Regions from separate parts of the Streptomyces sp. NPDC006529 genome, predicted to be linked through region 2. Evidence: riboswitches for the same ligand, from Rfam matches in the RefSeq annotation. Region 2 holds a riboswitch; the other holds the start of a gene.
What was found. Region 2 has a riboswitch for thiamine pyrophosphate ahead of thiC (phosphomethylpyrimidine synthase ThiC). Riboswitches for the same ligand answer to the same signal wherever they lie in the genome.

Region 1 (4,203 bases), on a different contig from region 2:
CCGGGCGGCTTCGGCGAAGACCTGGAGGTGTTCGAGTTCCTCGCCCGCTTCCATGCCCTTGTCGCGCAGCTGGACGATGTCGACGCCGCCCGCGAGGACGGCGTCGAGGAACGCGGGGAGGTCGCCCTGCCGCTTGCGGGCGTCCGTGCACAGGTAGAGCCGGGCATCGGACAGCTGCTGCATGGGAGAACCCCCGGGGTGGCCGTGGCGTACGGGCCCGGGCGGGCCCGCACACCACGTGGAGCGGATCAGGTCAGACGGCGAGCGCCTGAGCGCGGCGCTTTACCTCCGTGCCGCGATTCTCGCTCAGGGCCTGCACGGGGGTGCCGGGCAGGGTGGGGTCGGCGGTGAACAGCCACTCCAGGATTTCTTCGTCGGTGAAGCGGTCGTCCCGCAGCACGGTCAGCAGGCCGACGAGACCCTTGACCACCTTGTCGCCGTCGATGAAGGCGGCCGGCACCTGGAGGGAGCGGTTCTCCCCGCGGCGCACCGCGATGAGCTGGCCTTCCTTCACCATCTGCCGGACTTTGGTCACCTCGATGCCGAGCATCTCCGCGATGTCGGGGAGGTAGAGCCAGGCAGGGACGAGCTTTTCGATCTTTGCGTCAATCTCGGTCACGAGGACAAGCCTGCCATCCAGGACTGACAGCCGGTAGTCGGGCGGGCCGGGCGGGGTTCCCGCGGGGCCCGCGGACCCTGCGGGAACCCCGCCCGGTCCCGGTCACAGGACGGCCGATTTCAGCGGAACGGCCGGGTCCGCGGCCTTCGCCGGGTCCACCGGCGCCCCCGACTCGATGAGCTTGCGGCCCTGGGCGAGATCGCGCGGGCGCCCCACGGCGAGCACCGCCACCAGCACCCCCGCGCGCAGCCAGCACACCGACCAGGCGTCGTCCGCCGGGTCGCCGCGCCACAGCAGGGTGTCGGCCGCGGCGTGGTGGCCCGCGTACTGGACGAAGCGGCCGAACTGCTCGGACCAGAAGTACGGGACGGGGTCGTAGACGGCGGGGGGTTCCCCGGCCAAGGCGGCCAGGATGTTGGCGGCGACCGTGCGCGGGCCCTGCAGGGCGTTGTCCCAGTGGTGGACGAGGAGCCGCGCGCCGTAGCGCGCGGACGGGAAGGAGGCGCAGTCGCCGACGGCGTACACGTCGGGCAGCGAGGTCCGCAGGTGGGCGTCGGCCGTGACCGAGCCGTCGCTGCCGCGCTCGACGCCGGTCCCGGCCAGCCAGCCGGTGGCGGGGCGGGCGCCGATGCCGACGACCACGGCGGCGGCGGGCAGTTCGCCGCCGTCGGCGAGCAGCACCCGGCCGGGGGCTCCGGCGGCGCCCGGTTCGATCCCGGCGACCCGGGCGCCGGTGATCAGGCGGACCCCGGCCCCGGCGTACCAGGCGGCCATGGGCGCGGCGACCTCGGCGGGCAGGGCCCCGGCGAGGACCCGGTCGGCGGCCTCGACCACGGTGACGGCGCAGCCCGCCCCGCGGGCGGCGGTGGCGAACTCGGCGCCGATCCAGCCCGCGCCGACCACCACGGCCTCGGGTGCGGCGGCCAGCACCGGGCGCAGCCGCTCGGCGTCGTCGAGGGTGCGCAGCAGGTGGACGCCGGGCACCCCCTCGGTGCCGGGGAGGGTGAGCGGCTCGGCGCCGGTGGCCAGGACCAGGACGCCGTAGGCCACCTCGCCCGCGGTGGTGTCGAGGGCGTGGTCGGCGGCGCGCAGCGCGGTGACCTCGACGCCGAGCCGCAGGTCGATCTCCAGGCCGGCGAAGTCCACCTCGAAGGCGGCGCCCTCGGCCTTGCCGAGGAGGACGGCCTTGGAGAGCGGGGGCCGGTCGTAGGGCTGGTGGGGCTCGGCGCCGAGCAGGATCACCGGTCCGGTGAAACCCCGCTCCCGCAGGGCCACGGCGGTCTGCACCCCGGCCATTCCGGCGCCGACGATCACCACGGGGGGCGGGGCCCCGGGCCCGTCCGTCGGCTCGCCCACCGGGCCGTCCGCCCGCTCGTACGTCTGCTCGGTCTGCTCGTTCACACCGCCACCCTAACCATCTGATGATCCGCCAGGAACAGGGAGGCCGCTTACCCGGTCCCGGCGGCGGGGTTAGTCTGGCCACCGTACCTATCGCGGGAGTCCGGGCGCACCGGGCTGAGAGGGAGGCTGGACGGCCTCCGACCGTACGAACCTGATCCGGGTCATGCCGGCGAAGGGAGGGGCTGGACGCCCATGCACTCTCACGGAGAATCCGGCCGGGGATGCGATGTCCTCGTCATCGGGGGCGGCATCATCGGCCTGGTCACCGCCTGGCGGGCGGCCCGCCGCGGACTGCGCACCGTACTGGCCGACCCGGCCCCCGGCGGCGGCGCGGCGCAGGTCGCGGCCGGCATGCTCGCCGCCGTCACCGAGCTGCACTACGGCGAGGAGACCCTGCTGGGCCTGAACCTCGCCTCCGCCGAGCGCTACCCGGCCTTCGCCGCGGAACTCGCCGACGCGAGCGGCGGCCTCGGCATCGGTTACCGCGCCTGCGGCACCCTGGCCGTCGCCCTCGACGCCGACGACCGGGTCCACCTGCGCGAACTGCACGCCCTCCAGCGCCGCTGCGGCCTGGAATCCCAGTGGCTGACGGGCCGCGAGTGCCGCCGGCTGGAGCCGATGCTGGCCCCGGGCGTGCGCGGCGGGCTGCGCGTGGACGGCGACCACCAGGTCGACCCCCGGCAGCTCGCGGCCGCGCTGCTGGCCGCCTGCGAACGGGCCGGGGTCGTCCTCCACCGGGCGAAGGCCGCCCGGCTCACCGTCACCGCCGACCGCGCTGCGGGCGCGCTGCTCGACGACGGCATCTCGGTCGCCGCCGACCAGGTGGTGCTGGCGGCGGGCAGCCTCAGCGGCAGGCTGGACGGCGTACCGCCGCGGGCGCTGCCTCCCGTACGGCCGGTCAAGGGGCAGGTGCTGCGGCTCACCGTGCCGCCCGCCCGCGCGCCGTTCCTGTCCCGGACGGTCCGGGCCGTGGTCCGCGGCAGCCACGTCTACCTGGTGCCGCGCGAGAACGGCGAACTCGTCGTCGGGGCAACCAGCGAGGAACTGGGCTGGGACACCACCGTCACCGCGGGCGGGGTGTACGAGCTGCTGCGCGACGCGCACGAGCTGGCCCCCGGGATCACCGAGCTGCCGCTCACCGAGACCCGCGCGGGCCTGCGCCCCGCCTCCCCCGACAACGCCCCGCTGCTCGGCCCCACCGAACTGCCGGGGCTGCACCTGGCCACCGGCCACTACCGCAACGGCGTCCTGCTGACCCCGGTCACCGGCGACGTACTCGCCGACGTCCTGACCACGGGCGAGCTGCCCGAGGTGGCCCGCCCCTTCAGCCCGCGCCGTTTCTCCGCCGTACGCGAGGAGTCCCCCGCATGACCGCCTCCGGCCCCCGCGCCGCCTCCGCCGCCCGCGTCATCTCCGTCAACGGCGAGCCCCGCGAGATCCCCGCCGGCACCACCCTGGACGCTGTCGTCGCGACGCTGACCGCTGCCCCCAAGGGGGTCGCCGCCGCGCTCAACGAGACCGTGGTCCCGCGCGGCCAGTGGGCCGCCACGGCGGTGGACCACGGCGACCGCGTCGAGGTCCTCACCGCGGTCCAGGGAGGCTGACCATGGCCGACGACCACGACAAGGACCACGACGACCTCTTCACCCTGGGCGACCGGACCTTCTCGTCCCGCCTGATCATGGGCACGGGCGGTGCGCCCAGCCTCGACGTACTGGAACGGGCGCTGACCGCCTCCGGGACCCAGCTGACCACCGTGGCGATGCGGCGCCTGGACCCGACGGTCCAGGGCTCCGTCCTGTCCGTCCTTGACCGGCTCGGCATCGCCGTCCTGCCGAACACCGCGGGCTGCTTCACCGCGGGCGAGGCCGTGCTGACCGCGCGGCTGGCGCGGGAGGCGCTGGGCACCGACTGGGTCAAGCTGGAGGTGGTCGCCGACGAGCGGACCCTGCTGCCCGACGGCGTCGAGCTGCTGGACGCCGCCGAGACCCTCGTCGACGAGGGCTTCACGGTCCTCCCCTACACGAACGACGACCCCGTCCTCGCGCGGAAGCTGGAGGACGTCGGCTGTGCGGCGATCATGCCGCTGGGGTCGCCGATCGGGTCCGGGCTGGGCATCCGCAACCCGCACAACTTCGAGCTCATCGTCGAGCGGGCCGGGGTGCCGGTGATCCTGGACGCGG
Region 2 (4,203 bases):
CCATCGGCCAGTGCCTGCTGGCACAGCTCGACGAGAAGGCGCGCAAGGACCACTACGACCGCCATCCGGTCCAGCCCGTCACCCCGTACACGGTTTCGGACATGCACGCTCTCGAGCAGCGGATCGACTCGCTCGGCCGGATGCAGTCGGTTACGGAGCGTCAGGAGTATTCCCTCGGCACGGTGTGTGCGGCGATCCCGATCACAGCCGGAGACATCGCCGCGACCTTGGCGATTTCTCTTCCGTTGCACCTCGAAGGCCGGTTGCCCTATGCGCTCGCTCGGCTACGGAGTGAAGTAGGCGCGCTGTTGAGTAGCCTCTCGTTCTCTATCAGTATCTGAAAACTCACTCCTTGTGATCTGCAAGCGCTTACACCACTCTTGTCAAGAGGGCCTTGAGGGACCATTCCTGGCCACTTCCACGACAGCGGGGTAGGCAATGCGCGAATCGGTACAGGCAGAGGTCATGATGAGCTTCCTCGTTTCGGAGGAGCTCGCTTTCCGGATCCCGGTGGAGCTGCGGTACGAGGCGCGTGACCCCTACGCGGTGCGCCTGACGTTCCACCTCCCCGGCGACGCGCCCGTGACCTGGGCATTCGGCCGCGAACTGCTGCTGGACGGCATCAACAAGGCATGTGGTGACGGCGATGTGCACATCGCTCCGACCGAACCGGAGGAGCTGTCGGACGTGCACATCCGGCTCCAGGTCGGCGCCGACCGGGCCCTGTTCCGGGCGAGCGCGGCGCCGCTGGTGGCGTTCCTCGACCGCACGGACCGCATCGTGCCGCTCGGTCAGGAGCGCAACCTCGGTGATTTCGAGGAAAACCTGGAGGAGGCGCTGGAGAAGATCCTCGCCGAGGCCCGGCAGAACGAGCAGAACGCGGGCTGAATGCCATCACACAGTGTCACCGCTTACGTCGACGACCGCGCCCTCCGCGGCTCGGCCCCGAGGCCGCCGTGGCGGCCGGGGATCCCGACCGGTCGGCGGACACGACCAGTGCGGCCAGTGCCGTGGTCACCGGGACCGAGGCGACCAGACCGATCGAGCCCACGAGCGTCCGTACGATCTCCTCGGCCACCAGCTCGCTGTTGGCCACCGTTCCCACACTGCTGTTCGCGATGGAGAACAGCAGCAGCAGCGGCAACGCCGCGCCCGCGTAGGCGAGGACCAGAGTGTTGACCACGGACGCGATGTGGTCGCGCCCGATCCGGATCGCCGCCCGGTACAGCGCGCGGGGTCCCATCGTCGGGTCGGCCTGGTGGAGTTCCCAGACCGCGGACGTCTGAGTGACCGTCACGTCGTCGAGGACGCCCAGCGATCCGATGATCACCCCTGCGAGCAGCAGGCCGCTCATGTCGATGTGCGGATAGAGACCGTGGATCAGGCCGGTGTTGTCGTCGGTGTTGCCGCTGAGGAACGCCCAGCCGATGAACACCGAGCCCAGCAGCCCGATCAGCAGCAGTGAGACCAGGGTTCCGAGGACGGCGACCGAGGTCCTGGCGGTCAGGCCGTGGCACATGTAGAGCGCGATCAGCATGATGGCGCTGGCTCCGACGACGCCCACGACCAGCGGGTTCGAGCCCTGGAGGATGGCGGGCAGGATGAAGAGCGTCAGCACGGAGAAGCTGACGGCCAGCGCGATCAGCGCGAACAGCCCGCGCATCCGGCCGACCACCACGACCGCGAGGGCGAAGATGCCGGCCAGCAGCGCCAGCGGGAGTTTCCGGTTCACGTCGATGACGGAGTACTGCAGTTCGCGGGGGGCGGCCGGCGCGTAGGCGACCACGACTTCCTGGCCGTCCTCCAACTGCCGCGGCGCGCCCGGCTGGACGATCTCCACGAAGGTGCGTCCCTGATCGGGGCCGGTGGAGACCTTCACCGTCGCCTTCTTGCAGTCGCCTGCCCGAGCGGCCTCGGCCGCACCGCTCCGGGGGGCGTCGGAAGGGGGCGGGACCTGGGCGGCGTTGACGGACTTGCAGTCGACCCGCTCGATCGACACCACCGCGCCCTGCTGGGTCTGGCGGTCGAAGCCCACGCCGGTGCGCTCGTGGGCGGGGGCGCCGCCCGGCCACAGGACGACCATGCCGACCAGGACGGCGGCGGCGAAGGGGATCAGCACCGCCGCGATGACCTTGCGCAGGTGCTTCGAAACGGGAGCCGCCGGTCCGTGACCGTGGGAGTGGGAGTGCCCGTGGGACGGTCCGGGGGAGGCCTCGTGCGGCGACCCGTGGCGGGCGTGGGCGTGACCCGTGTGTTCCGTGGGTTCCGTGGGCTCGATGGGGGGCTGCGGCGAGGACGTCACCGACTGATCATCGCAAGAGATGAGGGGGCCCACTGTTCAGCACGCCAGGGATGACGCTAGCGTGGGGGCACCTTTGCACAACGCGGGAGCTCGGAGCACCGGGCTGAGAGGGCGCTGATCACCGTACGTGGACACGTACGGGAAGAGGCTGCGTCGACCGCCGAACCTGTTACCGGGTAATGCCGGCGTAGGGAGATCAGGTCTCATGACCATTCAGGACGCACACACGCCTGCCGTCAGCCAGGACAGCGACGGTCGGGAAGAGCGCCAGCCCGGCTGGCACAAGGGGTACGTCGCGGGTTCCCGCCCCGACCTCCGCGTGCCGGTCCGCCAGGTCCACCTCACCAACGGCAAGGACGTGACGCTCTACGACACGTCCGGCCCGTACACCGACCCGCAGATCGAGACCGACGTCCGCCGGGGTCTGGCACCGCTGCGCGAGAATTGGATCATCGGCCGCGGTGACACCGAGGAGTACGCGGGCCGTCCCGTGCGCCCCGAGGACGACGGCATCAAGCACACTTCGCCCCGCGGCGGCCTCAAGAACCTCGACGCCGTCTTCCCCGGCCGCCCCCGCCAGCCCCGCCGGGGCCGCGGCGGCCAGGCAGTGACCCAGCTCGCGTACGCCCGCCGCGGTGAGATCACCCCGGAGATGGAGTACGTGGCGATCCGCGAGAACGTCGCCCCCGAGGTCGTCCGCGAGGAGATCGCGGCAGGCCGCGCGGTCCTGCCCGCGAACGTGAACCACCCCGAGATCGAGCCGATGATCATCGGCAAGCGCTTCCTGGTGAAGGTCAACGCCAACATCGGGAACTCCGCCGTCACTTCCTCGATAGAGGAGGAGGTGGACAAGATGACCTGGGCCACCAAGTGGGGCGCCGACACGGTCATGGACCTCTCCACCGGCCGCAACATCCACACCACCCGCGAGTGGGTGCTGCGCAACTCCCCCGTCCCGATCGGCACCGTTCCGCTCTACCAGGCGCTGGAGAAGGTCGACGGCCGGGCCGAGGAGCTGACCTGGGAGATCTACAAGGACACGGTCATCGAGCAGGCCGAGCAGGGCGTCGACTACATGACAGTCCACGCGGGCGTGCTGCTGCCGTACGTGCCGCTGACCGCGCGCCGCAAGACGGGGATCGTCTCCCGCGGCGGCTCGATCATGGCCGCCTGGTGCCTCGCGCACCACAAGGAGAACTTCCTCTACACGAACTTCGAGGAACTCTGCGACATCCTGGCCGCGTACGACGTCACCTACTCGTTGGGTGACGGCCTGCGCCCCGGTTCCATCGCCGACGCCAACGACGCGGCGCAGTTCGCGGAGCTGAAGACGCTGGGCGAGCTGAACACCATCGCCAAGCGACACCACGTGCAGACCATGATCGAGGGCCCGGGTCACGTCCCGATGCACAAGATCAAGGAGAACATCGACCTCCAGCAGGAGATCTGCGAGGAGGCCCCCTTCTACACCCTGGGCCCGCTGACCACGGACGTCGCTCCCGCGTACGACCACATCACCTCGGGCATCGGCGCGGCGATGATCGCCTGGTGGGGCACCGCGATGCTCTGTTACGTGACGCCCAAGGAGCACCTGGGTCTGCCCAACCGTGACGACGTCAAGACCGGTGTCATCACGTACAAGATCGCCGCGCACGCCGCCGACCTGGCCAAGGGGCACCCCGGCGCTCAGGAATGGGACGACGCGCTGTCCGACGCGCGCTTCGAGTTCCGCTGGGAGGACCAGTTCAACCTGGCCCTCGACCCCGACACGGCGCGCGAGTTCCACGACGAGACCCTTCCGGCCGAGCCCGCGAAGACCGCGCACTTCTGCTCCATGTGCGGCCCGAAGTTCTGCTCGATGAAGATCTCGCAGGACATCCGTCGCGAACACGGCGGGGACC

Region 1: another riboswitch for thiamine pyrophosphate. It lies ahead of thiO (glycine oxidase ThiO); the one in region 2 lies ahead of thiC (phosphomethylpyrimidine synthase ThiC).

Annotation. Positions count from the first base shown of each region.
Region 1 covers NZ_JBEXPB010000028.1:726-4,928, reverse strand. Annotated here, with positions in the region: gene thiE (thiamine phosphate synthase) at 1-183, opposite strand, end outside; gene ABZY31_RS19935 (Rv2175c family DNA-binding protein) at 254-619, opposite strand; gene ABZY31_RS19930 (FAD-dependent oxidoreductase) at 722-1,975, opposite strand; TPP riboswitch at 2,103-2,215, shown strand; gene thiO (glycine oxidase ThiO) at 2,213-3,391, shown strand; gene thiS (sulfur carrier protein ThiS) at 3,388-3,624, shown strand; gene ABZY31_RS19915 (thiazole synthase) at 3,627-4,203, shown strand, end outside.
Region 2 covers NZ_JBEXPB010000001.1:211,929-216,131, forward strand. Annotated here, with positions in the region: gene ABZY31_RS00995 (helix-turn-helix domain-containing protein) at 1-341, shown strand, start outside; gene ABZY31_RS01000 (SsgA family sporulation/cell division regulator) at 439-888, shown strand; gene ABZY31_RS01005 (YibE/F family protein) at 905-2,302, opposite strand; TPP riboswitch at 2,375-2,513, shown strand; gene thiC (phosphomethylpyrimidine synthase ThiC) at 2,508-4,203, shown strand, end outside.